3 regions of the Streptomyces sp. NPDC048352 genome follow, and region 3 is predicted to be linked to each of the others. Evidence: predicted binding sites of a transcription regulator. Region 3 holds the regulator's gene; each other region holds the start of a gene.
What was found. Region 3 encodes HrcA, which represses chaperone genes, less so after heat shock. Its sites were predicted from a motif close to TTNGCACTCNGNNNNNCNGAGTGCNAA; they were not measured.
Positions count from the first base shown of each region.

Region 1: the regulator HrcA is predicted to act here: its motif matches at 3,924-3,950, upstream of groL (chaperonin GroEL).
Region 2: the regulator HrcA is predicted to act here: its motif matches at 1,420-1,446, upstream of groES (co-chaperone GroES).

Region 1 is NZ_JBEZKZ010000024.1:8,737-18,741, reverse strand. It holds gene AB0D45_RS15225 (trehalose-6-phosphate synthase) at 1-163, opposite strand, end outside; gene AB0D45_RS15220 (glucosyl-3-phosphoglycerate synthase) at 268-1,218, opposite strand; SAM riboswitch class I at 1,416-1,554, shown strand; gene thrC (threonine synthase) at 1,572-2,846, shown strand; gene AB0D45_RS15210 (MoaD/ThiS family protein) at 2,882-3,160, shown strand; gene AB0D45_RS15205 (cold-shock protein) at 3,562-3,768, shown strand; gene groL (chaperonin GroEL) at 4,112-5,734, shown strand; gene AB0D45_RS15195 (phosphoribosylanthranilate isomerase) at 5,879-6,490, shown strand; gene AB0D45_RS15190 (hypothetical protein) at 6,752-7,444, shown strand; gene AB0D45_RS15185 (beta-glucanase) at 7,638-8,300, shown strand; gene AB0D45_RS15180 (protease inhibitor I9 family protein) at 8,313-8,657, opposite strand; gene AB0D45_RS15175 (S8 family peptidase) at 9,031-10,005, shown strand, end outside.
Region 2 is NZ_JBEZKZ010000055.1:392-10,396, forward strand. It holds gene AB0D45_RS24635 (FtsW/RodA/SpoVE family cell cycle protein) at 1-1,124, opposite strand, end outside; gene groES (co-chaperone GroES) at 1,590-1,898, shown strand; gene groL (chaperonin GroEL) at 2,011-3,639, shown strand; gene AB0D45_RS24650 (ester cyclase) at 3,759-4,448, opposite strand; gene AB0D45_RS24655 (SDR family oxidoreductase) at 4,573-5,346, opposite strand; gene AB0D45_RS24660 (LysR family transcriptional regulator) at 5,456-6,364, shown strand; gene AB0D45_RS24665 (WhiB family transcriptional regulator) at 6,523-6,849, opposite strand; gene AB0D45_RS24670 (response regulator transcription factor) at 7,230-7,841, shown strand; gene AB0D45_RS24675 (sigma-70 family RNA polymerase sigma factor) at 8,188-8,817, shown strand; gene guaB (IMP dehydrogenase) at 8,997-10,005, shown strand, end outside.
Region 3 is NZ_JBEZKZ010000033.1:26,167-36,171, forward strand. It holds gene hemW (radical SAM family heme chaperone HemW) at 1-53, shown strand, start outside; gene AB0D45_RS18765 (ADP-ribosyltransferase) at 78-686, opposite strand; gene AB0D45_RS18770 (DUF3097 domain-containing protein) at 826-1,626, opposite strand; gene AB0D45_RS18775 (MBL fold metallo-hydrolase) at 1,655-2,386, opposite strand; gene hrcA (heat-inducible transcriptional repressor HrcA) at 2,547-3,563, shown strand; gene dnaJ (molecular chaperone DnaJ) at 3,564-4,706, shown strand; gene AB0D45_RS18790 (nitronate monooxygenase) at 4,874-5,950, shown strand; gene AB0D45_RS18795 (16S rRNA (uracil(1498)-N(3))-methyltransferase) at 5,961-6,707, shown strand; gene AB0D45_RS18800 (histidine triad nucleotide-binding protein) at 7,195-7,554, shown strand; gene AB0D45_RS18805 (ribonuclease Z) at 7,558-8,472, shown strand; gene AB0D45_RS18810 (PfkB family carbohydrate kinase) at 8,625-9,707, shown strand; gene AB0D45_RS18815 (PhoH family protein) at 9,825-10,005, shown strand, end outside.

The DNA of each region.
Region 1 (10,005 bases), on a different contig from region 3:
ACAGGGCCGCGCAGATCCACAGGGCCTCCGGCTGCGCGGCGAGCGCCGCGGACAGGCCGGAGACCAGGCCGCCACCGCCGCGGCGTGCGCTGAGGGTGCCGTCGGCGGCGAGGGCGTACGAGAGCGGGCCGCGGTTGGCGGCGACGAGTACCTGAGAAGCCATGCCGCGAACCTAGCCCGGGTCCTCCTCGCTCAAACGTCCGGGAATTGTCCGGTTCGTCACGCCCTGGCCGCGCCGCGCCCCGCGCCACCCGCGCGGCCCGCGCCTCACGCCACCCGCCGGCCCGCGTACTCCTCGACCTCCACCATCGGCGGCCGCTCCTCCGTGTCCACGGGGTACGTGCGCGGAACGAACCCGTCCGGCCCCCGCTCGAACTGCGTCAGCTCCGGCCGTACGAGATGGCCGCGCGAGAGCCGCAGCTGCGCGGTGCGGTAGATCGCCGCGGCCATCCGGCCCAGCGCCCGCCCGTCCTGGTGCCGGTGCAGCCGGACCCCCACGTCCACCTGGGCCAGCGCGTCCAGCCCGGCCGTGTGCAGCGCGTCCACCAGCAGGCCCAGTTCCACCCCGTACCCGACGGGGAACGGCAGCCGCTCCAGCAGGGAGCGGCGTACCGCGTACTCACCCCCCAGCGGCTGGACGAACCCCGCCAGCTGCGGCCAGTGGAGGTTCAGCAGGGGCCGTGCCACCAGCTCCGTCACCCGGCCGCCCTGCCCGGGCGCGTCCCCCAGCGGGCGGTCGTACATCGCCTTGACGAACTGCACCTGCGGGTCGGTCAGCAGCGGCCCGACGATCCCCGAGACGAAGACGGAGTCGAAGTCCCGCAGGTCGGCGTCCACGAAGCAGACGACGTCCCCGGTCGTGGCCAGCAGCGAGCGCCACAGCACCTCGCCCTTGCCCGGCAGGGCCGGGAGCCGCGGCAGGATCGCGTCGCGGTGCACCACCCGGGCGCCGGCCTCCGCCGCGACCTCGGCCGTACGGTCGGTGGAGCCCGAGTCGACCACCACCAGCTCGTCCACCAGCGGGACCGCGAGCCCCTCCATCAGGTCGCGCCGGATCACCTCGACGATCTGCCCGACGGTGGCCTCCTCGTCGAGCGCGGGCAGCACCACGCTGACCGTCGTCCCGGCCGCCCGTTTCCGGTCGAGCAGCTGGTCGAGCGGTCGGTCGGCGGCGGACCAGGAGCGGTCTGCCAGCCAGCGCTCCACCTCATCCAGCACTCTCAGCACTCCCTGGCTTCTCTGCGGCACTCGGCGGTTTGCGGCCGAATCGTGATCCATCTCGCGGTTCGGACGGCTGTCTCAACCGCCCGTCCCTTCGGTTACAGTCTTGAACAACGCGAAGGACCGCCGCATGCCGGGGGTCCCGCGCGACAAACGCACCGGCGCGCCACAGAGCGCGTGTGCCGGTGCCATACCGCTCATCCAGAGGGGCAGAGGGACACGGCCCGTTGAAGCCCCGGCAACCCTCCAGTCGGTTCTCGCACGCGCGGGGCCCCGGCTAGGGAAGGTGCCAATTCCGTCTCATGGCGAAGTGCGCCATGGGGAAGATGAGGAGAAAGGGCCTCGCCATCATGGCTGCACAGACTGTCGCCACCTCTGCCGATCTCGGACCCGCCACCGGCCTTTCCTGTCGCGAGTGCGGTACCCGCTTCGAACTGGGCCCCATCTTCGCCTGCGCCGAGTGCTTCGGCCCGCTGGAAGTGGCCTACGAACTGCCGCTCGGCGACCCCGAGGCCCTGCGCGCCGCGATCGAGGCCGGCCCGGACAACATCTGGCGCTACGCGCCGCTGCTGCCCGTCCCGGCGGACGTGGCCTCCAAGCCGAGCCTGAACCCCGGCTTCACCCAGCTCGTGGACGCGCAGAACCTGGCCAAGGAGCTGGGCGTCACCGGCAAGCTCTACGTCAAGGACGACTCCGGCAACCCGACGCACTCCTTCAAGGACCGCGTCGTCGCCATCGCCGTCGAGGCCGCCCGCGCCTTCGGCTTCACCACCCTCTCCTGCTCCTCCACCGGCAACCTGGCCGGCGCCGTCGGCGCCGCGGCCGCCCGGGCCGGATTCCGCTCCTGCGTGTTCATCCCGCACGACCTGGAGCAGGGCAAGGTCGTCATGGCCGGTGTCTACGGCGGCGACCTCGTCGGCATCGAGGGCAACTACGACGACGTCAACCGCTTCTGCTCCGAGCTCATCGGCGACCCGCTGGGCGAGGGCTGGGGCTTCGTCAACGTCAACCTGCGCCCCTACTACGGCGAGGGCTCCAAGACCCTGGCGTACGAGATCTGCGAGCAGCTCGGCTGGCAACTGCCCGACCAGATCGTCGTCCCGATCGCGTCCGGCTCCCAGCTGACGAAGATCGACAAGGGCCTCCAGGAGCTGATCAAGCTCGGCCTGGTCGAGGACAAGCCCTACAAGATCTTCGGCGCCCAGGCCGAGGGCTGCTCCCCGGTCTCGACCGCCTTCAAGGCCGGCCACGACGTGGTCCGCCCGCAGAAGCCGAACACCATCGCCAAGTCGCTGGCCATCGGCAACCCGGCGGACGGCCCGTACGTCCTGGACATCGCGCGGCGCACCGGCGGCTACGTCGAGGACGTCACCGACGAGCAGGTCGTCGAGGCCATCAAGATCCTCGCGCGGGCCGAGGGCATCTTCGCCGAGACCGCGGGCGGCGTGACCGTCGGCGTGACGAAGAAGCTCATCGAGAACGGGCTGCTCGACCCGGCGCTGACGACCGTCGTCCTGAACACCGGTGACGGCCTCAAGACCCTGGAGGCGGTGTCCGGGGACACCGGGCAGACCGCCACCATCCGCCCGAGCCTGGACGCGTTCCGCGCCGCCGGGCTGGCCTGACCCTTCCCTCCGACACCCGGAAAGGCGGTAGCGCCATGAGCGTCAACGTCCGCATCCCCACCATCCTGCGCACCTACACCGGCGGCGTCGCCGAGGTCCCGGCCGAGGGCTCGACCCTCGCCGAGGTCATCGACTCCCTGGAGCAGAACCACCCGGGCATCGCCGCGCGCGTCCTGGACGACCAGGGCAAGCTGCGCCGCTTCGTGAACGTCTACGTCAACGACGACGACGTGCGCTTCGAGGGCGGCCTGCAGACGGCGACGCCGGACGGCGCGGGCGTCTCGATCATCCCCGCCGTCGCCGGCGGCTGCTGACGCGCGGGTGACGCGCTGACCTTTCATAAACAGAATTGCCCCCTCCGCTAATAAGCGGAGGGGGCAATTCTGCTTGATTGGGCGCGGTAGAGTTGGGCAGTCCCCTCCGCTGTTCTTGCCCGCCGCATATGAGCGGGCCGCCGGATGGTTGACATTGAGTCAACATGCGCGTGCCTTTTGGGCCTTTGGTGCCGCTTGTCTGGCCCGAGTTGCCCTGGAATACTGCAAATTTTCACTCTATTTCAAGCTTTCCGCGTGTCCAGATTTCTCGGCGGATTGACCTGTTGCTGACAGCACCGGTGCGGATACATTCAGCCGCGGTCGAGGCGTTCCGGCGCAAGTTCTGACCCGGGACCGCGAAGTGCGGTCCCGCGCAAGGGCCAGTAATAGGGGAGTTAGGCATGGCTCAGGGCACCGTCAAGTGGTTCAACGCGGAGAAGGGCTACGGCTTCATCGCGGTCGACGGTGGTGCGGATGTGTTCGTCCACTACAGCGCCATCCAGATGGACGGGTACCGCACCCTTGAAGAGGGTCAGCGGGTCGAGTTCGAGATCTCGCAGGGCCAGAAGGGTCCGCAGGCTGACATGGTCAAGCTCGCGGCCGGCTGAGTCGAAGCGCGATCGGCCACCGACGCTCGCACACACGCATGAGGGGCCCACATCCTGGACAGGGATGCGGGCCCCTCCTGCGTGTCGGCCCCAGGTCGCCTGCGTGTTGCCGGAAGCCGCTTGCACTCGCGGGGGTCGAGTGCTAATCATTGGCGTTAGCACTCTCCTGGTGAGAGTGCTACTCAGACGAGGACCGGGCCGGTGAGGCCCGCAGGGTCCGGCGGGAAGGAACCGCCGGGTCCGCAGGCCGTCCGTCGCGGGCGCGGGCGCGGTCCGGAGCAATCCACCCTCCCCTGACGCCTGGCGGCGTAGGGGGAACCCCAGTCCTGGAGGACCACTTCAGATGGCCAAGATCATTGCGTTCAACGAGGAGGCCCGGCGCGGTCTCGAGCGTGGCATGAACCAGCTCGCCGACGCCGTCAAGGTCACCCTTGGCCCCAAGGGTCGCAACGTCGTCCTTGAGAAGAAGTGGGGCGCGCCCACGATCACCAACGACGGCGTCTCCATCGCCAAGGAGATCGAGCTCGAGGACCCGTACGAGAAGATCGGCGCCGAGCTGGTCAAGGAAGTCGCCAAGAAGACGGACGACGTCGCCGGCGACGGTACGACCACCGCCACCGTCCTCGCCCAGGCGCTCGTCCGCGAGGGCCTGCGCAACGTGGCCGCCGGTGCCAACCCGATGGCCCTCAAGCGCGGTATCGAGAAGGCCGTCGAGGCCGTCTCCGCTGCCCTGCTGGCCCAGGCCAAGGATGTCGAGACCAAGGAGCAGATCGCTTCCACGGCCTCCATCTCCGCCGCCGACACCCAGATCGGCGAGCTCATCGCCGAGGCCATGGACAAGGTCGGCAAGGAAGGCGTCATCACCGTCGAGGAGTCCCAGACCTTCGGTCTGGAGCTGGAGCTCACCGAGGGCATGCGCTTCGACAAGGGCTACATCTCGGCGTACTTCGCCACCGACATGGAGCGTATGGAGGCGTCCCTGGACGACCCGTACATCCTGATCGTCAACTCCAAGATCGGCTCGGTCAAGGACCTGCTGCCGCTCCTGGAGAAGGTCATGCAGTCCGGCAAGCCGCTGCTGATCATCGCCGAGGACGTCGAGGGCGAGGCCCTGTCGACCCTGGTCGTCAACAAGATCCGCGGCACCTTCAAGTCCGTCGCCGTCAAGGCCCCGGGCTTCGGCGACCGCCGCAAGGCCATGCTCGGCGACATCGCCATCCTCACGGGCGGCACGGTCATCTCCGAGGAGGTCGGCCTCAAGCTGGAGAACGCCGGTCTCGACCTGCTCGGCCGCGCCCGCAAGGTCGTCATCACCAAGGACGAGACCACCATCGTCGACGGTGCCGGTGACAGCGACCAGGTCCAGGGCCGCGTCAACCAGATCCGCGCCGAGATCGAGAACTCCGACTCGGACTACGACCGCGAGAAGCTCCAGGAGCGCCTCGCGAAGCTGGCCGGCGGCGTGGCCGTCATCAAGGCCGGTGCCGCGACCGAGGTCGAGCTCAAGGAGCGCAAGCACCGCATCGAGGACGCCGTGCGCAACGCGAAGGCGGCCGTCGAGGAGGGCATCGTCGCCGGTGGTGGCGTGGCCCTGCTCCAGGCCTCCTCGGTCTTCGAGAAGCTCGAGCTCACCGGTGACGAGGCGACCGGCGCCAACGCCGTGAAGCTCGCGCTGGAGGCCCCGCTGAAGCAGATCGCCGTCAACGGCGGTCTCGAGGGCGGCGTCGTCGTCGAGAAGGTGCGCAACCTGGCCGTCGGCCACGGTCTGAACGCCGCGACCGGCGAGTACGTCGACATGATCGCCGAGGGCATCATCGACCCGGCGAAGGTCACGCGCTCCGCCCTGCAGAACGCCGCGTCCATCGCCGCGCTCTTCCTGACCACCGAGGCCGTCATCGCCGACAAGCCCGAGAAGGCCGGTGCCCCCGCGGGCGGCGGCATGCCGGGTGGTGACATGGACTTCTGATCCGCCTCTGGCTGATCGGCTGTTCTCGAACGAGGGCGGCACCCCCGGCGGGGTGCCGCCCTCGGGCGTTCCCGGAGACGGACGGCGGTGCCCGGCTGCCGGGACGGATCACCATCGGTCCCCGGGTTTTGATTGACTGGGGACATGAGCGATCTGTTCGTCAAGATCTGCGGGCTGCGGACCGTGCACGACGTCGACGTGGCCGTGGCGGCCGGGGCCGACGCCGTCGGGTTCGTCTTCGCGCCCGGCAGCCCCCGGACCATCGGCGCCGCCGAGGCCCGGGAGCTGGCCGCGCGGGTGCCGGGCGGGGTGCTGACCGTCGGGGTGTTCCGCGGGCAGTCCGTCGAGAAGGTGCGCCGGCTCACCGAGGAGAGCGGCGTACGCGGCGTACAGCTGCACGGCGACGAACCGGCCGCACACTACGCGGAACTGCGTGCCCCGGGGCGTACGCTGCTGCGCGCCACCGCCGAGCACGTCGGGCGGTGCGGGGAGTACGGGGAGGACCTGCTGCTCATCGACGCCCCCGACCCGGGCTCCGGCAAGCCCTGGAACTGGGGGTCCGCGGAATTCCGGGCGCCCGCCGGGCGGTGGCTGCTGGCCGGCGGGCTGAACCCGGGCAACGTGCGGGAGGCCGTCGAGGCGACGCGGGCCTGGGGCGTGGACGTCTCCAGCGGTGTCGAGCGGGAGCGCGGCGTGAAGGACCCCGGGCTGATCCGCGCCTTCATCGAAGCGGCGCGGGGTTCCTCGCACGGGTGACGCCGCGGGCGTGGGCGGCGGGTGTGGGCGGTGGCGGCCCGGCGTGCCGCCATAAGCCCGCGGAGCTAGCCTGGAACTGGACGCAGGTGCCCGGCGCGCGGGTTCTGGACCGCTGAACTGCCGGTCCAGGCGGGCGGGTCCGAGGTGGACGAGGCCGTGTGCGCCCCCTCCTCCCCCGCCTCATCGCACCCGGGCCCTCGGCGCGCTCGCGCCATCGAGACGTCCGCCTCCATCGGTGCTTTCCCGGCAAGGAGGGAACGCATGAACAGGCATGCCCGTTATGCACTTCTCGCCCCGCTCCTGGTCACCGCGGTCGCCATGCCGCCCACGATGGCCGCCCAGGCCGCCCCCGCCCCGCTCACGCCGTCCGCCGCCCCCCAGGCGGCCTGCAAGCTCGTCGTGGCCCCCGGCACGAATCCCGTCGAGTACGACCTGGTGATGACCGGCTTCAGGGGCGGTCAGCTGCTCAGGGTGTCGGGCCCGGAGAAATTCCAGCGCAACGCCAACGGCGCGGGCTCCGTCACGGAAGAGGACGTCAAGAAGGGCGCCTACACCGTGACGAGCGGCTGGGGCAGGAACGAGCGGAAGACAGGCTGCACCAAGGATCCCAGGCCGCCCGCGCCCGTCAAGGTCCGGATCACCGACGCGGACATCACGGGCGCGTCCACCACTCCCGCAGCGGTCGACTGCTCCAAGCCGCAGAACGTCACGTTCCAGGGCAAGTTCACCGGTACCGGAACCGGCGAGGTCGACTACTTCTGGTCGGGCCAGGGCAAGCAGTCCGCGCCTTCCCTCAAGTTCAACGCCCCGGAGACCCCGACCGGTCCGTTCGTCGTGAAGTCCCCCACGCGCGGGGCGCCCAATGAACCGGCCCCCAAGGTGGTCGCCAACCTCTCGGCGGGCAACGTGGCCGACTCGTTGACGTTCACGCTCACCTGCGCGCCCGGGACCTGACCGGTCGCCCGCGCCCGTGCCGCCGCCCCCGCACCCCCGAGTGCCGGGGCCGCGGTGTGTCCGCGCCGGTGCGCAGGGGGCGCACGACGGACCGTGCTCGCGCAACTACTCTCCGCAAAAATCGCGGTGCGTTCGGGTCGTGCCGGGGCATAGGCACCGTATGGTCACGCCACCGCTCGCATGGCTACGGCGCGTGACGCCGCGCCGCCTCTCGCCCGTCTTCACCGCCGACTTCTCCTCCGCCGCCCAGTGGGTGGCGGGCCGTTCCTGGGCCTATCCCGACGGCGGCCCCGTCAACCCAGGCGACAACAAGCTCGACCACCTGACCGCCGACCCCGCCTACAGCCGCACCGGCACCTTCCGCGCGACCCTGCGCCCCGACGGGAACTGGGACGCCGGGCTGCTCACCACCGAGGGCAGCGACGAGGGCTTCGAGGTCCGCACCGGCGACGTCCTGGAGGCCCGGGTCCGGCTGCCGGAGGAGACCGGCGCCTGGCCCGCCATCTGGACCTGGCGGGACGGGGGCCAGGAGATCGACGTCTTCGAGTACCACCCCGACAACCCCGACCTGCTGGAGCTGTCCAACCACGTCCGCCAGGCCCACCGCTACCACCGCGACCCGGCCGTCCACCCGGGCGCGTGGCTGGACCTGGAGGTGGAGTTCGGCCGCAGATCCGTCGTCTGGTGGGTCAACGGCCGGCGCGTCTACTCCGACGGCCGGGGCGTCGGCCGGGGCTGGCACGCGTACCTGATCGTCAACCTGTCCGTCTCCGCCGGCCGCTACCACCCCGCGCCCGGCCCCGGCCTCACCGAGATGTCGTACGAGGTGTCGCGGCTGCGCGTCCTGCGGACCTGAGGGAGACGGCCCTCAGGCGGGGACGCCCGTCGCCGCGCCGTCCTCCTCGACGGACTCCACGACCGGGGTGTCCCGCAGCGCCTCCACCTGCTCGGGGGTGAGGCGGGCGGCGAAGCCGTTGGCCACCTCGCGGAAGACGTGCGTCGGCCGGATCCCGTAGGCGGCCGCGACGGCGGCCGGGTCGAGGCCCTCCCGGACGCTGACGAGGTACGACGGCTCGTCGGCGGCCGGGACCGCCCAGGCGGCGGGCGCGGGCGCGGCGTGGGCGGGCAGGGCGACGGGCAGGGCGGCTACGGCGGCCAGTGCGGCGGCGGCGACGGCGGCCGCCCGCAGGGGCCGGCTCGGGCGATTGCGCATGACCGGGAGGTCATCACGCGCGCCCGCCCCGGTCAACGACCCGGGCGGCGCGGCGCGCACGGGCGGAGGTGAAGAACGCGTGCGCCCCCTCGACGGGTGCGCGGGACCCTCCCCGTACGGGTGAACTTGCCGGACCGCTCCCCGGACGTCCGGGCAGGTGAACGGCTCAGGGCGTCAACCAGGAAGGATCCTTTCTGCACCGGGCGCGGGGAACCGCTGCCGGACGGCGCCGGGCCCGTGGGCCAAGCGGGCTGGTCGGTTCAAGTGCCGCTCGGGGGACGACCGAAGAAGGGGACGGCCGCATTCCGGAAGGTGCCCGCGCACCGCTGCCCCCGGGGCGGCCACACCACCCCTTCCTCTCGGGAGTTCCCTCATGCGCCTGATCGCACGTGTGGCAACCGCCGCCCTCATCACCCTCGCCCCCGTCGCCGTCGGCACGGCGTCGTCCGCGGACACGCCGGAGGCGACCCCGGCACCGCTGCGGACGTCCGCCGACGCCGTGCCCGGCGAGTACATCGTGACCCTCGACAAGGGCATGGACGCGGCCAAGCTCGCGAAGACGCTCAAGCTGAAGCCGAAGCACGTCTACTCCACCGCCGTCAACGGCTTCGCGGCCCCCCTCACCGCGCTCCAGCTGGAGACCGTGCGCATGGTCGTCGGTGTGAAGGCGGTCGAGGAGGACACCCGGGTGACCTCCGTCCCGGTCCCCTCCGCCCCGAGCGCGACCAGGGCGCCGTCCACCTCCTGGGGCCTGGACCGGGTCGACCAGCGGAGCCTGCCGCTGAACGACAACTTCACCGTCCAGGGCAGCGGCGCCGGGGTGAACGCGTACATCCTCGACACCGGCATCGACTACGCGCACACCGAGTTCGCCGGCCGCGCCACCTTCGGCTTCGACGCGATGGCGGACGCCGCGACCCAGAAGGGCCAGGACTGCAACGGCCACGGCACGCACGTCGCGGGCACCGTCGCCGGCTCCTCGTACGGCGTGGCGCGCAAGGCGAACCTGGTGAGCGTCCGCGTCCTCGGCTGCGACGGCAAGGGCTCCTACGCCGGGATCATCGCGGGCATGGACTGGGTGGCGAAGAACGCCAAGCAGCCCGCCGTGCTCAACGCCTCCCTGGGCGGCCCGAAGTCCGACGCCGTCAACAACGCCGCCAACGCCCTCTCCGACGCGGGCGTCCTGCCGGTCGTCGCGGCGGGCAACGACGCGCAGGACGCCTGCAACGTCTCGCCCGCGTCGTCGGACCGCGTGGTCACGGTCGGGGCGTCCAACCGCTGGGACGAGGAGACGACCTTCTCGAACTACGGCCGGTGCGTCGCCCTGTACGCCCCCGGCCAGGAGATC
Region 2 (10,005 bases), on a different contig from region 3:
AGCGCCATGCGCAGGCCCCGCTGGACCAGCAGGGCGTAGACGAGCAGGACGGCCATGACCCCCGCCAGGCCGAGCTCCTCGCCGACCGTCGTCAGGATGAAGTCGCTGCGGCCCGCGAACTTGATCAGCTCCGGGTGGCCCAGGCCGAGGCCCGTGCCCGAGACGCCGCCGGTGCCGAAGCTGAACAGCGCCTGCGCGGACTGCTCCGAGTTCAGGCCCGGCGGCGGGTTCGGCGAGTAGATCGCCAGCGGGTTCAGCCAGGCCGCGACGCGCGCCTTGACGTGGGGTTCGGTCGAACCCACCACGAAGGCTCCCGCCGCCGCCATGAGCAGGCCGCACACGATCCAGCTGGTGCGCTCGGTGGCGACGTACAGCATCACCACGAAGACGCCGAAGAAGATCAGCGACGTGCCGAGGTCGCGCTCGAAGACCAGGACGAGCAGCGACAGGATCCACACCGTGATGATCGGTCCGAGCTGACGCATGGGGGGCAGCCGCACGCCCAGGAACCTGCGGCCCGTCAGGGCCAGCGAGTCCCGGTGGACGACCAGGTAGCCGGCGAAGAAGACGGCGATCATGATCTTCACGAACTCGCCGGGCTGGAGCGAGAAGCCGAACAGGATGATCCAGCGCTTCGCGCCGTACGTGTCCGCGCCGAAGAACGCCGGGGCGATCAGCAGCACCAGCGCGACGGCCATGGTGATGTAGATGAAGCGCTGGAGCAGCCGGTGGTCCCGCAGCAGCGCCACCACGAGGAGGCAGGCGGCGACCCCGACCACCGTCCACAGCAGTTGGTCGGGCGCGTTGGCCGTCGAGTCCCAGCGCTCGATGTAGCCCTGGTCGAGCCGGTGGATCAGCACCAGCCCGAGTCCCGTCAGCAGCATGGCGAGCGGGAAGACCAGCGGATCCGCGTACGCCGCGAACCGGCGGATGCCCAGGTGTCCCACCAGGGACAGCAGCGTCATGCTGATGACGAAGCTGGTGAGGTGCTGCGGCAGCTCGCCGTTCATGGCGAGCCCGGCGCTGACGTGGCCGAACACGGCGATGCCGATGACCAGGAGCAGCAGCAGCGCTTCGGTGCGGCGGCGGGCGCCCGCCACCGTCAGGGGCCTCAGGCCGCGCACGGGACGCCGCCGCCGGCGAGGGCGCCCGCCTCCGGCTGCGGAGGGGGCGGCGGCGGGGCGGATGAACGCGCGGGGGGAGGGGGAGGAGAAGACGGTGCGCCGCCCGGAGCGGCCGGGGTCGTCGCAGCGGTCGACCTGGGGCCGTTCTGCTCGGCATTGAGGCGCTTTATCTTCATATCGTCTAAGACGTTCACACCCCCCCTGTGGTTCCTTGCCCGGCGGACGGGCCCGAAGGGTCGGTGTTCAGCCGAACGGGGGGTTCGGCGGCCGGAATACGTGGAACCGACGGTCCGTGTTGGCACTCCGCTTGACCGAGTGCTAATCGCCGGAATAGTCTCGCACCTGGCACTCGCCCCTGGTGAGTGCCAACACAGCGACAGGCAGGTCCGGCACCCGCGACGACGGATCGACCTGGTCGCCACCTCAGACAGTTAACCCCGGATCTCCGAAGGGGGAGGTCGGATCGTGACGACCGCCAGCTCCAAGGTTGCCATCAAGCCGCTTGAGGACCGCATTGTGGTCCAGCCGCTCGACGCCGAGCAGACCACGGCCTCCGGCCTGGTCATCCCGGACACCGCGAAGGAGAAGCCCCAGGAGGGCGTCGTCCTCGCGGTGGGCCCGGGCCGCTTCGAGGACGGCCAGCGTCTCCCGCTGGACGTCAGCGTCGGCGACATCGTGCTGTACAGCAAGTACGGCGGCACCGAAGTGAAGTACAGCGGCGAGGAGTACCTCGTCCTCTCGGCTCGCGACGTGCTCGCGATCGTCGAGAAGTAATTCGCTTCACGAAGTTTGCTTGAGCTGCGCCCCTGGTCACCCCGCTGATTTGCCGGGCGGCGAGGGGCGCGGTTCGTTAAACCCGATTTTTCGAGAGGGCTGAACCGCTCCCATGGCGAAGATCCTGAAGTTCGACGAGGACGCCCGTCGCGCCCTCGAGCGCGGCGTCAACAAGCTTGCCGACACGGTCAAGGTGACGATCGGCCCCAAGGGCCGCAACGTCGTCATCGACAAGAAGTTCGGCGCCCCCACCATCACCAACGACGGTGTCACCATCGCCCGCGAGGTCGAGCTGGACGACCCGTACGAGAACCTGGGCGCGCAGCTGGTGAAGGAGGTGGCGACCAAGACCAACGACATCGCGGGTGACGGCACCACCACCGCGACCGTGCTGGCCCAGGCGCTGGTCCGCGAGGGTCTGCGCAACGTCGCCGCCGGCGCCTCCCCGGCCGCCCTGAAGAAGGGCATCGACGCCGCGGTCAAGGCCGTGTCCGAGGAGCTCCTCGCGACCGCCCGCCCGATCGAGGACAAGTCCGACATCGCCGCCGTGGCCGCGCTCTCCGCGCAGGACGCCCAGGTCGGCGAGCTCATCGCCGAGGCGATGGACAAGGTCGGCAAGGACGGTGTCATCACCGTCGAGGAGTCCAACGCCTTCGGCCTGGAGCTCGAGTTCACCGAGGGCATGGCCTTCGACAAGGGCTACCTCTCCCCCTACATGGTCACCGACCAGGAGCGTATGGAGGCCGTCCTCGACGACCCGTACATCCTGATCAACCAGGGCAAGATCTCCTCCATCCAGGACCTCCTGCCGCTGCTGGAGAAGGTCATCCAGGCGGGTGGCTCCAAGCCGCTGCTGATCATCGCCGAGGACGTCGAGGGCGAGGCCCTCTCCACCCTCGTCGTCAACAAGATCCGCGGCACCTTCAACGCGGTCGCGGTCAAGGCCCCCGGCTTCGGTGACCGCCGCAAGGCGATGCTCCAGGACATGGCGACCCTCACCGGTGCCACCGTCATCGCCGAGGAGGTCGGCCTCAAGCTCGACCAGGCCGGTCTGGACGTGCTGGGCTCCGCCCGCCGCGTGACCATCTCCAAGGACGACACGACCATCGTCGACGGCGGCGGCAACGCCGCTGACGTCGCGGGCCGCGTCAACCAGATCAAGGCCGAGATCGAGTCCACGGACTCCGACTGGGACCGCGAGAAGCTGCAGGAGCGCCTGGCGAAGCTCGCCGGCGGCGTCTGCGTCATCAAGGTCGGCGCCGCCACCGAGGTGGAGCTGAAGGAGAAGAAGCACCGCCTCGAGGACGCCATCTCGGCGACCCGCGCCGCGGTCGAGGAGGGCATCGTCTCCGGCGGTGGCTCCGCGCTCGTCCACGCCGTCAAGGTCCTCGAGGGCAACCTCGGCCTGGCCGGCGACGAGGGCACGGGTGTCGCGGTCGTCCGCCGCGCCGCGGTCGAGCCGCTGCGCTGGATCGCCGAGAACGCCGGCCTCGAGGGCTACGTCATCACCTCGAAGGTCGCCGAGCTCGACAAGGGCCAGGGCTTCAACGCCGCCACCGGCGAGTACGGCGACCTGGTCAAGGCCGGCGTCATCGACCCGGTCAAGGTCACCCGCTCCGCGCTGGAGAACGCCGCGTCCATCGCCTCCCTGCTGCTCACGACCGAGACCCTGGTCGTCGAGAAGCCGGCCGAGGAAGAGGCCGAGGCCGGTCACGGCCACGGTCACGGCCACAGCCACTGAGGCCAGCGGGCTGACGCCTGACGCGCCGCCCTTCGCGCCTGACGCGTGAAAAGGCCCTGGTCACCACTGCCGAGCGGTGGTGACCAGGGCCTTTGCGTGTGCGGCGTGCGGCGTTGCGGCTACATGGCGCCCAGCTGCTTCATGAGGCCCATGGCGTCGTAGTGCCACCAGCCTTCCTTGATCATTCCGTCCTCGCAACGGAAGACGGTCGTACCGGTCATCGTGCAGCTCTTGCCGGTCGGGGCGATGCCCATGAACTCGCCCTTGTGCGTGCCCTCCCAGGTCCACAGCGTGGTGACGTAGTCGTCCTGGGCCATCTGCGCGTTGCGGGTGAAGGTGAAGTCGAAGCCGCCCCGCCACATCTCCACGTCCTCGCGCATCCCTTCGGGACCGGTCTTGTCCTGGGGGTTCCCGATGTCGTGGTCGCGGTAGTCCGGCGCGAAGATCTCGTCGGCGACCGACATGTCGCCCTTCATCGCCATCTCCTCGAACATGCGGTTCGCCAGCCGCGTGTTGAGGTGCTCGTCACGGACGACGTCCAGGTTGGTGAAGGTGGGCATCCCCTCGCAGAGGGACATCATCTCCTGGAACATCCTGTCCGTTTCCGGGAGCTGAGAGTTCTTCATGGCGTCTTCGTACGAGGGGAATTCGACCATGTCCACGTAGTGGTCGTCGGCTTCGCGGTCCTTGCCCACGACGCTGTGGGTGACGGTGCGCTTGCCCTGGCTCTGCGAGACGTACTGGTCCAGCAGCCTGTTGAGGTCGTCCTGCCGGCGCGTCTTGTAATCGATGATCTGTACGAATGTCATGGCCGTCTCCCGGGCTGGATGGGACATGTCCATTTTAGGAATAATTCCCCCATTCGGCCGGTCTACCGGCGGGTCACCGGCAGATCGCCCGGCAGGTCGCCAGATCAGCCGACGGGCTCCGCGCTCACTGGGGCCCGTACTTGCGGCCCGTCCGCGAGGAGACGCCGCCCAGCAGTCCGCGCGGCGTCAGCTTCACCACGCCCATCAGCGCCTTGTAGCGCGGGTCCGGGATCGACACGGTCCTGCCGCGCGCCAGGTCGGCCAGCGCGGCGGCCACCAGCTTGTCCGCGTCCAGCCACAGCCAGCCCGGGATGTTGTCCGTGCCCATGCCGGCCCGCTGGTGGAACTCGGTCCGCACGAAGCCGGGGCACAGGGCCATCAGGCGCACCCCGGTCCCGCCGAGGTCCCGCGCCGCGCCCTGGGTGAACTGCACGACCCAGGCCTTGCTGGCGCCGTAGGTGCCGCGCGGTACGAAGGCGGCCACCGAGGCCACGTTGATGACCCCGCCGCGGCCGCGCGAGCGCATCGACTCCGTCGCCGCCGAGGTCAGCCGCAGCACCGCCTCGATGTGCACCTTCAGCATGGTCAGCTCGTCGGCCATCGAGACCTCGAGGTAGCGGCCCTTGTTGCCGAAGCCCGCGTTGTTGACGAGCAGGTCGACCGGGTGCGTACGGTCCCCGAGACGGGTCTCGACGGATGCGATGCCCTCCTCGGTGGACAGGTCCGCGGCCAGTACCTCGGCCTCGATGCCGTGCCGGTCGTGCAGTTCGGTGGCCTGCTCGGCCAGCCGCTCGGTGTCGCGGGCCACCAGTACGAGGTTGTGGCCCTGGGAGGCGAGCCGCCGGGCGAAGGCGGCACCGATGCCCGCCGTGGATCCAGTGATCAGCGCAGTCGTCATGTGCGCAAAATAGCCGCCCGCGTCGGCCCCCGTCCGTCCCCGGTCGTCCTTGCCCAAAGCGGCGGCGGGATATTGGCGCCAGGATCAAAGCCGGCCTTATGCTCGAAGGGTGATTGAGGCACGCCACCTGCGGATCCTGCGCGCTGTCGCCGGGACCGGTTCCTTCTCCGCCGCCGCCCGCGAGCTCGGCTGCACCCAGCCCGCCGTCTCCCAGCAGATGAAGGCGCTGGAACAGTCAGCCGGCACCCCGCTGCTCGTGCGCACCGGCCGCGAGATGCGGCTGACCCAGGCGGGCGAGGCGCTGGTGCGGCACGCCGCCGGGATCCTGGCCGGGCTGACGGCCGCCGAGGAGGAGGTCGCGGCCATCGCCGGGCTGCGCGCGGGGCGGGTCAGGCTCGTCTCCTTCCCGAGCGGCAGCTCCACGCTGGTGCCGACGGCGCTCGCGGCGATGCGCGCCGAGCACCCGGGGACCCGTATCTCCCTCGTCGAGGCGGAGCCGCCGCGGTCGGTGGAGATGCTGCGCGAGGGCGACTGCGACGTGGCGCTGGCCTTCCGGTACGGAGGGGACGGACCGGCGGCGGGCAGCGCGGCCGAGTGGGAGGACCTGGTCGTCACGCCGCTGCTGACCGACCGGCTCGTCGGGCTGGTTCCCGAGGGCCACGCGCTGGCCGGCGCCGGGCGGGTGGGCATGGCGGAGCTGGCCGGGGAGCCGTGGATCGCGGGCTGCCCGCGCTGCCGCCGCCACCTGGTGGAGGTGTGCGAGGGGGCGGGGTTCACCCCGCGGATCGACTTCGCCACCGACGACTACCCGGCCGTGGTGGGACTGGTCGGCGCGGGGCTGGGGGTGGCGGTGCTGCCGGAGCTGGCGGTGGAGTCCGTACGGGCGAAGGGCGTGAGCATCCTGGCCGTGGAGCCGGTCGTGGAGCGGGAGATCGTGGCGCTGACCCTGCCGGACCTGGCGCGCGTACCGGCCGTGGCGGCGACCCTGGGCGAGCTGGTGCGGGCCGCCGCGCGCTGACCGTACGGGGGTGTACGGCCGGACGGGTGACGGCCCGGACCGGAGTCGGTCGCGACACGCCCGGAAGCGCGCGCGGATACGAGGCAACGATTCTTCGGATGGATGTTCGTCGGGGGTGTCCGCTTCGAGGGTGTGTGCGTCGGGCGTCCGGCCGGCCGTCAGTGCGGAGGGAGGGGGCCGATCGTGCTGGAGGCGGGGATCAGGCGGTGGCGTGCGCGGCCCATCAGCTCCTCGCGTTCGTCCTCGGTGAGCCCTCCCCAGACCCCGTAGGGCTCGCGGACGGCGAGTGCGTGCGCCGCGCATTCCGAACGCACCGGGCAGCGCATGCAGACCTCTTTAGCCGAGGCCTCGCGCGCACTCCTGGCCGCGCCCCGCTCGCCTTCCGGGTGGAAGAAGAGGGAGCTGTCGACTCCGCGGCAGGCGGCCAGCAGCTGCCAGTCCCACAGGTCGGCGTTCGGTCCGGGGAGGCGGGAGAAATCTGCCATGGGTAGTCCTCTTGGTGCCGGTACTGAGGCGGATACGGTCCATGTCTCCACACCTACTGTCGTAGTAGATGTAAATATGACTCATTGGGAATCTAGCCTCAGACACATGGCAAACGGAAGGAAAGCCGCCAAATAGGGCATACCTCCAGATGGAGGACAGATGGCTGGTGGCTCCGGCACGGTGATCGCTTCCTCACGTAGAGTGCCGAAGGTGTCCGTCCGACCCGTAACTCTTTCGAGTGACCATCGTTGAGAGAGCGAGTGCGGTTGAAACGAGAAGTTCCCGGACAGGTGTCCGAGGGCGTCGACCGCACAGGTGACGATACGTACCCAGCCTGGAGGCTCAAGGTGACGCGCATCAGCAGCTGCGGAGGGCGGTCATGACTTCCGTCCTCGTCTGCGACGACTCCCCGCTTGCCCGAGAGGCGCTCCGTCGCGCGGTTGCCACCGTGCCCGGCGTCGAGCGTGTGACGACGGCTGCCAACGGCGAGGAAGTCCTCCGCCGCTGGGGTGCCGACCGCTCCGACCTGATTCTGATGGATGTACGGATGCCCGGCCTGGGCGGTGTCGAGACGGTCCGCCGGCTCCTGTCCGCCGACCCCGGTGCCCGCATCATCATGCTCACGGTCGCCGAGGACCTGGACGGCGTGGCCCTCGCGGTCGCCGCCGGCGCCCGCGGCTACCTGCACAAGGACGCCTCGCGCGCCGAGCTCCGGGCCACGGTCACCCAGGCGCTCGCCGACCCCACCTGGCGGTTGGCGCCCCGGCGCCTGCGCTCGGCCGAGATGGGGGCCGCCCCCACCCTGACCGCGCGCGAGATCCAGGTCCTGGAGGGCATGAGCCACGGCCGGTCCAACGCGGAGATCGGGCGCGAGCTCTTCCTCTCCGAGGACACGGTCAAGACGCACGCCCGCAGGCTGTTCAAGAAGCTCGGCGCCTCCGACCGGGCGCACGCGGTGGCACTCGGCTTCCGCTGGGGTCTCGTCCGCTGACCGCGGCACCGGCGGCCGGCGGCCGGCGCGGCCGGTCCCGTCCGCCGCCGGCGGGCGGGGGCGGCGGGCGTCCGCCCGCGCCGCCGGAGGGACGGTCCCGCCGCACCCGGTGTTCCGCCGGGGATTGGCGGGGCACAATCCGGGGGACGTGTCGCTTCGGGCGCGATGCCGCATCCTTGATGGTGTGCCGCATTCTTGGAGAGGTCGAGTCCTCCGGGACGACGATTCGGGCCGAGCGGAGGGGAGGGCGCAGATGACGAGTTCCGGCGCACCCGCTCATAACGCTTCGATGCACAACACGGACCGCGGTGCCGCGAACGCTTCCGCGCCAAGGCACCATGGATTGATGCGCGACGACGAGGCCCCGGGGTCACCTGCGGCCACAGGCCCCACCGGCGCCGCCAAGGGCGGCAACGCCGGGGCCGTCGGCGCGCTCGTACGCCGTGCGGTCGAGGGGGACGAGCAGGCCACGCACGACCTCCTGGCCTTCGTGCACCCGCTCGCCCTGCGCTACTGCCGCACCCGGCTGTCGCGGCTGCCGGGTGACGCCCGTCACTTCGTGGAGGACCTCGCGCAGGAGGTCTGCGTGGCGGTGCTGATGGCACTGCCCCGCTACCGGGACACCGGCCGGCCCTTCGAGGCCTTCGTCTTCGCCATCGCCGCGCACAAGGTCGCCGACCTGCAACGCGCCGCCATGCGGCACCCCGGCAGCACGGCCGTGCCCTCCGACGAGATGCCGGAGCGGCCGGACGACTCGCTGGGCCCGGAGGAGCGCGCGCTGCTCAGCAGCGACGCCGCCTGGGCCAAGAAGCTCCTGGCGAACCTGCCGGAGAACCAGCGCGAGCTGCTCGTCCTGCGGGTGGCCGTCGGGCTGACCGCGGAGGAGACCGGTCAGATGCTCGGGATGTCCCCGGGCGCGGTGCGGGTGGCCCAGCACCGCGCGCTCAGCCGGCTGCGCGCGCTCGCCGAGCAGTGATTCCCGAGCGGTGATCGCCAAGAGGTGATCGCCGCGCTCGGAGGTGCGTGTTCCGTTTCGCTCCCTTTCTGTCGTAGGAACCGACGAATCTTCCGGTTGACCTTGGTCGTGGAATGAGACGCCTCGGGATCCCGTTAGCATGGACATCCGCGCTGAGCAAGACCATTTGGGAAGGTGTCATGACCGCCGACGGAGTGCCCGACAAATTCGCCACGCTCGGACTGACCTACGACGACGTGCTGCTGCTGCCGGGCGCGTCGGACATGGCCCCCGATGAGATCGACACCTCTTCCCTCATCTCGCGCAACGTCCGGGTGAACGTTCCGCTGCTGTCCGCCGCCATGGACAAGGTCACCGAGGCCCGCATGGCCATCGCGATGGCCCGCCAGGGCGGCGTCGGCGTACTGCACCGCAACCTCTCCATCGCCGACCAGGCCAACCAGGTCGACCTGGTCAAGCGCTCCGAGTCCGGCATGGTCACCGACCCGATCACGGTGCACCCGGACGCGACGCTGCGCGAGGCCAACGAGCTCTGCGGGAAGTTCCGCATCTCCGGCGTCCCGGTCACCGACCCGGCGGGCAAGCTGCTCGGCATCGTCACCAACCGCGACATGGCCTTCGAGCCGGACCGCAGCCGCCAGGTGCGCGAGGTCATGACCCCGATGCCGCTGGTCACCGGCAAGGTCGGCATCTCCGGCGTGGACGCCATGGAGCTGCTGCGCCGCCACAAGATCGAGAAGCTGCCGCTGGTCGACGACGCGGGCATCCTCAAGGGCCTCATCACGGTCAAGGACTTCGTCAAGGCCGAGCAGTACCCGAACGCCGCCAAGGACAAGGAAGGCCGGCTGCTCGTCGGCGCCGCCGTCGGTGTCGCCGGCGACGCGTACGAGCGCGCCCAGGCCCTGATCGAGGCGGGCGCCGACTTCATCGTCGTCGACACCGCCCACGGCCACTCCCGCCTGGTCGGCGACATGGTCGCCAAGATCAAGTCGAACTCCGGCGTGGACGTCATCGGCGGCAACGTCGCCACCCGCGACGGCGCCCAGGCCCTCATCGACGCCGGCTGCGACGGCATCAAGGTCGGCGTCGGCCCCGGCTCCATCTGCACCACCCGCGTCGTCGCCGGCATCGGCGTCCCGCAGGTCACCGCCATCTACGAGGCCTCCCTGGCCGCCAAGGCCGCGGGCG
Region 3 (10,005 bases):
CGCTGCGCGGGCGGCTGCTGGCCGACGCGGTGGTGCGGGACCTGGTCGACTGACCAGGTCCCGGCGGACGGGCGGGGTCAGCTCGGCCAGCTGTTGCGCCAGGGCTTGTAGTGCGGGTTGTCCTGGCACTCGTCCATGATCTCGGTCTTGGAGGTCTTGTCGACCGGGCACACCGCGACGATGAAGGAGCGGTCGATGCCGCCGGGGAAGGCGACCTCCGCCTGGGAGGCGTACTTGTGGGTGTCGCCGATGGTCTGGTTGACGTCCACCCCGCCCGGGGCGTCGATGTAGTAGTTCCAGCCGCTCTTCCACCAGGTCTTGTACAGGTCGTGGTCGTAGGTGGTCGACACGTACGGGGAGGGCTGGTTGACCAGCACGTACTGCTCGATGTCGTACTGGCCGTCCAGGGGCGCCTTCGGCTTGAAGCCCTCCTCGAAGACCACCGACGGCGGACGGCCGTCGGAGCGGTAGAGCTGCTTGCAGTTGATCCGCCAGGACGGCGACGGGGTGATGCGCTCCACCACGACGGTCTTGTCCGCCGCGGCGAAGAGGTGGTCGGTCACCCGCGGACAGGAGTTCGCCGGGGCGGCCTGCGCCGTGGCCGAGGCGGAGGCGGGCGGGAGCAGGGCGGCGGCGAGCACGGTCGCGGCGAGGACGGCGCGCTGCCGCAGAGCAAAGGTGATCATGGTGAGCACCCTTGCCCTTCGTGGCGCTCCGCACACGCACTGTCACTCGAAGGTGGGCGAGTCCGGCGGTGCGCGGTGACTCGGCGTGCCGTGCCTCTGCGTGCCGTGCCTCAGTGCGGTGCCCTCGGCGCGCCGCGCCTCAGGGCGCCGTGACGAAGTCGATCAGCTCCTCGACGCGGCCGAGCAGCGTCGGCTCCAGGTCCCGGTACGAGGACACCCGCGACAGGATGTGCTGCCAGGCGGCCCCCGTGTTCGGCGGCCAGCCCAGGGCCCGGCAGACGCCCGTCTTCCAGTCCTGGCCGCGCGGCACCTCGGGCCACGCCCGGATGCCCAGCGCGGACGGCTTCACCGCCTGCCAGACGTCCACGTACGGGTGGCCCACGACCAGCACGTCCGGCCCGGTCACCGAGGCCGCGATGCGGGACTCCTTCGAGCCCGGCACCAGGTGGTCCACCAGCACCCCCAGCCGGGCGTCCGGACCCGGGGCGAACTCCGCGACCACCGCCGCGAGGTCGTCGACGCCCTCCAGGTACTCCACGACCACCCCCTCGATCCGCAGGTCGTCGCCCCACACCCGCTCGACCAGCTCGGCGTCGTGCCGCCCCTCCACGTAGATCCGCCCGGCCCGCGCCACCCGGGCCCGCGCACCCGGGACGGCCACCGAGCCCGAGGCCGTCCTGGCGGGCGTGGCGGGCGCCCGTGACGGGCGCACCAGGGTCACCACCGCGCCGTCCAGCAGGAAGCCGCGCGGCTCCAGCGGGAACACGCGCCGCTTGCCGAACCGGTCCTCCAGGGTCACCGTGCCCGCCTCGCAGGCCACCACCGCGCCGCAGAAGTCCGTACCCGCCACCTCGACCACCAGGTCCGGGTCGGCCGGCACCTCCGGCACGGCCTTGGCGCGCTTCCACTGCGGGGTCAGGTCGGGGGAGTACTCACGCATCCGGCCGACCCTAGGAGAGCCGCCGCCCTCACGCCCGCGACACGCCGAACCGGGCCGCCAGTGTGGCGCGTTGCGCACGCACGAAGCCCGCGTCGACCAGCGCTCCGTGACCCGGCACGTACACCGCGTCGTCGCCGCCCAGGGCCAGCAGCCGGTCCAGCGCGGCGGGCCACTGGCCCGGCACCGCGTCCCCGCCGGCCTGGGGCTCGCCCGACTCCTCGACCAGGTCCCCGCAGAACACCGCCTCCCGCTCGCCCGGCACGAAGACGGCCAGGTCGTGCTGGGAGTGCGCGGGCCCCACGTTGGCCAGCAGCACCTGCACCCCGCCCAGCTCGAGCGTCCACTCGCCCGACACCAGGTGCCGGGGCGCCTGGAGCAGGTCCACCGCCTCGGCGGCCTCCGCCTCCGCCAGCCCGTGCCGGACCGCGCTCGCCCGTACCTCCTCGCGGCCCGTCGGGGTCGACAGCTGCCGGTCCAGGCCGACCGCACCGTAGAACTCGGCGCCGGCGAAGGCCGCACCGCCCAGTACGTGGTCGAAATGTCCGTGGGTGAATGCGATATGGGTCACGCGCCGGCCCGTCAGCCGCTCCGCCTCGGCCCGCACCCCCGCGCCCTCGCGCACACCCGATCCGGGGTCGACCAGCAGCACCGAATCGTCCCCCACCACCAGCCCCACGGTGCAGTCCCACACCGGAAGCCGCCGCCGGCCGACCCGTCCGGTGACCCGTTCCCAGCCCGCCTCTTCCCAACGCACGTCCATGCGGCGACGCTACCCTGGCGGGCCGCCCTTGCCCCCGGACTACTACCCGGCCGTACACTGACCGGGGGATCTCTGGCACTCCCACCCGCTGAGTGCCAGCCAGCCAGGACCGGCCACGGCGGCCACGACCGAGACCGACTCGCATCCGGAGGTGTGCGCGATGCTCAGTGAACGCAGACTCGAGGTACTGCGCGCCATCGTCCAGGACTACGTCGGGACGGAGGAGCCCGTCGGCTCCAAGGCCCTCACGGAACGCCACCGCCTCGGCGTCTCGCCCGCCACCGTGCGCAACGACATGGCCGTGCTGGAGGAGGAGGGCTACATCGCGCAGCCCCACACCAGCGCCGGCCGGATCCCCACCGACAAGGGCTACCGGCTGTTCGTCGACAAGCTGGCGGGCGTCAAGCCGCTGTCGACGCCCGAGCGCCGCGCCATCCAGAACTTCCTGGACGGCGCCGTCGACCTCGACGACGTCGTCGGCCGCACGGTACGGCTGCTCGCGCAGCTCACCCGCCAGGTCGCCGTCGTCCAGTACCCCTCGCTGACCCGCTCCACCGTCCGGCACGTCGAGCTGCTGTCGCTGGCCCCGGCCCGGCTGATGCTCGTACTGATCACCGACACCGGCCGGGTCGAGCAGCGCATGGTCGACACCCAGACCCCCTTCGGCGAGAACTCCCTCGCCGACCTGCGGGCGCGGCTCAACAGCAGGGTCGTCGGCCGTCGGTTCACCGACGTGCCGCAGCTGGTGCAGGACCTTCCGGAGTCGTTCGAGATCGACGACAGGGCGACCGTCAAGGCCGTCATCGCGACCCTTCTCGAAACGCTGGCGGAGGAGGCGGAGGAGCGGCTGATGATCGGCGGCACCGCCAACCTCACGCGCTTCGGACATGACTTCCCCCTGACGATCAGGCCGGTGCTCGAAGCACTCGAGGAGCACGTCGTGCTCCTCAAGCTGCTCGGCGAGGCCGGTGAGTCGGGGATGGCCGTACGGATCGGGCACGAGAACGCCTACGAGGGGCTCAACTCCACGTCGGTCGTGTCCGTCGGCTACGGTTCGGGCGGCGAAGCAGTCGCCAAACTCGGCGTGGTCGGACCGACCCGCATGGACTACCCCGGAACGATGGGAGCGGTACGCGCAGTGGCACGTTACGTCGGACAGATCCTGGCGGAGTCGTAAGTGGCCACGGACTACTACGCCGTACTCGGCGTACGCCGCGACGCATCGCAGGACGAGATCAAGAAGGCCTTCCGCCGCCTCGCGCGTGAACTCCACCCGGACGTGAACCCGGACCCGAAGACGCAGGAGCGCTTCAAGGAGATCAACGCGGCCTACGAGGTGCTCTCGGACCCGCAGAAGAAGCAGGTCTACGACCTCGGCGGCGACCCGCTGTCCTCCTCGGGCGGCGGTGGCGGCGCGGGCGGCTTCGGCGCGGGCGGCTTCGGCAACTTCTCCGACATCATGGACGCCTTCTTCGGCCAGGCCTCGCAGCGCGGCCCGCGCTCGCGGACCCGCCGCGGCCAGGACGCCATGATCCGCCTGGACCTGGAACTGGACGAGGCCGCCTTCGGCACGACCAAGGACATCCAGGTCGACACGGCCGTCGTCTGCACCACCTGCTCCGGCGAGGGCGCCGCCCCCGGCACCTCGGCGCAGACGTGTGACATGTGCCGCGGCCGCGGTGAGGTCTCGCAGGTCACCCGGTCCTTCCTGGGCCAGGTCATGACCTCGCGCCCCTGCCCGCAGTGCCAGGGCTTCGGCACCGTGGTCCCGACCCCCTGCCCCGAGTGCGCGGGCGACGGCCGGGTCCGCTCCCGCCGCAGCCTCACGGTCAAGATCCCGGCCGGCGTCGAGAACGGCACCCGGATCCAGCTCGGGGGCGAGGGCGAGGTCGGCCCCGGCGGCGGCCCCGCCGGCGACTTGTACGTGGAGATCCACGAGCTGCCGCACCCGACCTTCCAGCGGCGCGGGGACGACCTGCACTGCACGGTCACCATCCCCATGACGGCCGCGGCCCTGGGCACCAAGTGCCCGCTGGAGACGCTGGACGGCATGGAGGAGATCGACATCCGGCCCGGCACCCAGTCCGGCCAGGCCATCCCCCTGCACGGGCGGGGCGTCACCCACCTGCGCGGTGGCGGCCGGGGCGACCTGATCGTCCACGTCGAGGTCACCACCCCCGGCAAGCTGGACGCCCAGCAGGAGGAGCTGCTGCGCCAGCTCGCGAAGCTGCGCGGCGAGGAGCGGCCGACGGGCCAGTTCGCGCCCGGCCAGCAGGGCCTGTTCAGCCGCCTGAAGGACGCGTTCAACGGCCGCACCTGAGCGGCCCCGAAGGCCTCGTACGAGCCCGGTCCGGGGCGTCCCGGACCGGGCTCCGTGCTTCCCGCCCCACCGCCCCCGGCGATGCGAGGACAGTGCCGGGGAAGCGGACTATGCCAGGCGAATGCGGTGATTCGGCCCGGTGGTCGGGACGTGGCACGATGCAGTCCATGTCCTCCGCGCCGAACGGTCTCCACCGGTACCCGATCGTGCAGGCTCCCATGGCGGGCGGCGTCTCCTGCCCGCCGCTCGTCGCCGCCGTGTCCGACGCCGGCGGGCTCGGCTACCTGGCCGGCGGCTACAAGACCGCCGACGGGATGTACCAGGAGATCAAGCAGACGCGCGGCCTCACCCGGCGGCCCTTCGGCGTGAACCTCCTCATGCCGCAGACCGGCCCCGTCGACCAGACCGCCGTCGAGGCCTACCGCGGGCAGCTGGCCGGCGAGGCCAACTGGTACGCGGTCTCGCTCGCCGCGGAGGACATCATCGGCACCAGCGACGACGGCTACGAAGCGAAGCTGGCCATCCTGCTGGAGGACCCCGTCCCGGTGGTCTCCTTCACCTTCGGCACCCCCGCGCCCGAGGTGCTCGCGCGCCTGCGCAAGGCCGGTACGCACACCGTCGTCACCGTCACCTCGGTCGACGAGGCCCGGGCCGCGCAGGCCGCCGGCGCCGACGCCGTCTGCGTCCAGGGCGTCGAGGCCGGCGGCCACCAGGGCACCCACCGGGACGACCCGCAGACCGACGGCACGGCCGGCGTCGGCCTGCTCGCGCTGGTCGCGCAGGTACGGGAGGCCGTGGCCCTGCCCATCATCGCGGCGGGCGGTCTGATGCGCGGCGCGCAGATCGCGGCGCTGCTGGCGGCGGGCGCGGAGTCGGCGCAGCTCGGCACGGCCTTCCTGGTGTGCCCGGAGTCCGGGGCGCACCCGCTGCACAAGAAGGCCCTGACCGACCCGATGTTCGCCCACACGGAACTGACCCGGGCCTTCTCGGGCCGGCCGGCCCGGGGCCTGGTCAACCGCTTCATGCGGGAGCACGGGCCGTACGCCCCGGCCGCCTACCCGCAGGTCCACCACATGACCGCGGGACTGCGCAAGGCGGCCGCCGCGGCCGGGGACCCGCAGGGCATGTCCCTGTGGGCGGGGCAGGGCCACCGGCTGGCCCGGGCGCTACCGGCCGGGCAGCTGGTGGAAGTGCTGGCGGCGGAACTGGCCGAGGCGCAGAACGCGTTGCAGGTGTTGAGATGAGGAGAACGTCATGACGGCCCCCGTGTTCGTGGTCGAAGAGGTTCCGGCGGGCCCGGAGTTCGTGCTGGAGGGCCCCGAGGGGCGGCACGCCGTGTCCGTGAAGCGGCTGAACCCGGGCGAGGACGTGATCCTCACCGACGGCCGGGGCCGGTGGACCGAAGGCGTGGTCAAGGCGGCGGAGGGCAAGGACCGCCTGGTGCTCATGGACCTGGAGTCCGTGAGCGAGGAGCCGGAGCCCGACGTGCGGATCACGGTGGTGCAGGCCCTGCCCAAGGGTGACCGGGGCGAGGTGGCGGTCGAGACGATGACGGAGACCGGCGTCGACGCCATCGTGCCGTGGCAGGCCTCGCGGTGCATCACGCAGTGGCGCGGGGACCGGGGTGAGAAGTCCCTGGCCAAGTGGCGTTCCACGGCCCGGGAGGCGGGGAAGCAGTCGCGCCGGGTGCGTTTCCCTGAGGTGGCCGGGGTGATGTCCACGAAGCAGGTGGCCGCTCTGCTGGCGCAGGCCGATCTGGCGGTGGTGCTGCACGAGGACCGGGACACGGCCTCGGCGGCGCTGGCGACGGCGGCGCTGCCGGAGAAGGGGTCCGTGGTGCTGGTGGTCGGCCCCGAGGGCGGGGTCTCGCCGGAGGAACTGGCGGTCTTCGCGGAGGCGGGTGCGCGGCCGTACCGCCTGGGCCGCTCGGTGCTCCGCACCTCGACCGCGGGCACGGCGGCCACGGCGGTGCTGTTGGCGCGGTCGGGGCGCTGGTCGTAGCCCTTGCCCTGGCCGGGCGGGGTGCGGGTGCCGGTGCCCTGGCCGGGCGGGGGTGTGGCTTGGCGGTGTCCCGGCGGACCGGTGGTGCGTTGGCGGGGCCGGGTGTGGGTGCCGGGGTGTTGTGGGCCGGGGTCGGGGGCGGGGTGGGGTGTCGTCCGGGACGGGCTTCGATGTTCGGCGCCTGAGCCTGAGTGGTTTTGCCGGGCGGTGCCGCGCGCCGAATTCATCTCGTTTTAGTCCCGGACGACACCCCACCCCGCCCCCGACCCCTCCGTGTCGCAGCCCAACCCAGCCCCGCCGGCGTTTGAGGCGCGGGGTTTGGGGCGGAGCCCCAGGGTCTTGCAGCCTCGCCGGCGTTTGAGGCGCGGGGCCGGGCAGCGCCCGGGGGAAGGGCGGGGAGGGGAGGGGACCCGCTCCGCGCAGCGGTGTCCACCGGCAGGCGGCGGGTAGCATGCCCCGACCGATCATCGTCACGGGAGGCGCAGCAATGGCCGGGGAACCGCAGGCGGACTGCCTGTTCTGCAAGATCGTCGCGGGCGCCGTCCCGGCGACGGTGGTCCGCGAGACCGAGACCACCGTCGCCTTCCGGGACATCAACCCGCAGGCGCCGACCCACGTGCTCGTCATCCCCAAGGTGCACTACCCCGACGCCGCCACCCTCGCCGCCGGCGCGCCGGACGTGGCCGCCGATGTCCTGCGCGAGGCCGCCCGCGTCGCCGCCGACGAGAAGGTCGAAGAGGGCGGCTACCGGGTCGTGTTCAACACCGGGGCCGGCGCCGGCCAGACCGTCTTCCACGCCCACGCGCACGTCCTCGGGGGCCGCGGCCTCCAGTGGCCGCCCGGATAAGCCGTGTCCGTACGCGAGTTCGTGGTCCTCGGCACCGCCAGCCAGGTCCCCACCCGGCACCGCAACCACAACGGCTACCTGCTGCGTTGGGACGGCGAGGGCATCCTCTTCGACCCGGGCGAGGGCACCCAGCGGCAGATGCTGCGGGCCGGGGTCGCGGCGCACGACATCAACCGGATCTGCATCACGCACTTCCACGGCGACCACAGCCTCGGCCTGGCCGGGGTGATCCAGCGGATCAACCTCGACCAGGTCCCGCACCCCGTGACCGCGCACTACCCGGCCTCGGGGCAGCGGTTCTTCGACCGGCTGCGGTACGCCACCGCCTACCGGGAGACGGTGCGGCTCCGGGAGGAGCCGGTGGCCGGGGACGGGGTGCTCGCGAGCGGGCCCCCGTACGTCCTGGAGGCGCGCCGGCTCTCGCATCCGGTGGAGTCGTTCGGCTACCGGGTGACCGAGCCCGACGGGCGCCGGATGGTTCCCGCGCTGCTCGCGCGGCACGGGATCGCGGGGCCGGACGTCGGCCGGATCCAGCGGGAGGGCCGGCTGGCGGGGCCGCTGGGCGAGGTCACGCTGGAGGCGGTCAGCGAGCACCGGCCGGGGCAGCGGTTCGCCTTCGTCATGGACACCCGGCTGTGTGAAGGCGTGGACGCGCTGGCGGAGGGCTGCGACATGCTGGTCATCGAGTCGACCTTCCTCGACGCGGACGTCCGGCTGGCGACCGACCACGGCCACCTCACCGCCGGGCAGGCGGCGCGGGTGGCGCGGGAGGCGGGCGTACGGCACCTGGTGCTGACGCACTTCTCGCAGCGCTACGGGGATCCGTCGGAGTTCGAACGCGAGGCCCGTGCGGCCGGGTTCGAGGGGGAGCTGACGATCGCGGCCGACCTGGGACGGGTGGCCCTGCCCAAGCGCTAGGGCCGGGTGTTTCTCGAGTGGCGCTGGGGGAGGAGGAGAGCAGGGCTCCGGTGATGTGCGTCACACTGGGTTTGGCCCTGCCGGACCCGGGCAGGACCGGCCTCTCTCCAGCCCGTAAGCAGAAACGACATTTCAACGGGGAGCACACCGTGATCAGTCGGGACAGCCGCATCACCCTCGACCCGCTCGGACCGGTGCGCGATCCCCAAGAGCCGGGCTGCGACGTCTTCCTGACCGGCACGGTGTTCCTCGACATCATCTTCACCGGCCTCGACTCGGCCCCGGTGCGCGGTACGGAGTCCTGGGCGCGCGGCATGGGCTCCAGCCCCGGCGGCGTCGCCAACATGGCCACCGCCCTCGCGCGGCTGGGCCTGCGCACCTCGCTGGCCGCCGCCTTCGGGGACGACCACTACGGGGAGTACTGCTGGGACGCCCTCGAACAGGGCGAGGGCATCGACCTGTCCATGTCACACACCATTCCGGGCTGGCACAGCCCCGTCACGGTCTCCATGGCGTACGAGGGCGAGCGCACGATGGTCTCCCACGGCCACGAGGCCCCGCCCCCGGCTGGCCCCGGCCCCTTCCCCTGGTGTCCGCCGAAGGCGCGCGCGGCGGTGGCCTCGCTCGGCGCCGGCCAGACCGAGGACTGGATCTCGGAGGCGGCCCGCCGGGGCTCGCGGATCTTCGCGGACGTCGGCTGGGACGAGACGGGCCGCTGGGACCTCGGCGCCCTGGCCGACCTCCAGCACTGCGAGGCGTTCCTGCCCAACGCGGGAGAGGCGATGCGCTACACCCGGACCGAGTGTCCGCGCGCCGCGGCCCGGGCCCTCGCGGAGAAGGTGCCGGTCGCGGTGGTGACCATGGGAGCGGAGGGCTCGTACGCGGTCGACAGCCGCACGGGGGAGACCGCGCAGGCCCCCGCCATCGCCGTAGACGCCCTGGACCCCACGGGGGCCGGGGACGTGTACGTGGCCGGGTTCGTCACGGGCAGCCTGGCGGGGTGGCCCCTGGCCGACCGGCTGGCCTTCGCCGGGCTGACCGCCGCCCTCTCGGTCCAGGAGTTCGGCGGCTCCCTCTCGGCCCCGGGCTGGCCGGAGGTGGCCCACTGGTGGCGCACCGCCCCCGACGCCCTGCGGGACCGCTACGCCTTCCTGGACGCCCTCGTACCGCCCGGCGCGGCCCCCTCCCCGCGCCGCAGGGCCGTCCCGACCATCGGCTTCCGGCACCCGGTCTAGATCGGCCCGGAAAACCCCTCGGGATGGCCCCGGGGTGGACGTACCCTTGGTACTCCGGAGGTCGACGATCCGCGCGGCCCCTCAGCGGGAGGTATGCGCAGGCCACAGTGCCGGCCCATGACTCAGACACCGACAGCCCACACCCCGGCGCCGGGCCAGGCGCGAGCCCACTTCACCGTCCCGGCGACGCACCCGATGGTGACCGTACTCGGCTCGGGCGACGCGCTGCTGCGCGTGATCGAGAAGGCTTTCCCGAAGGCCGACATCCACGTTCGGGGCAATCAGGTCAGCGCGGTCG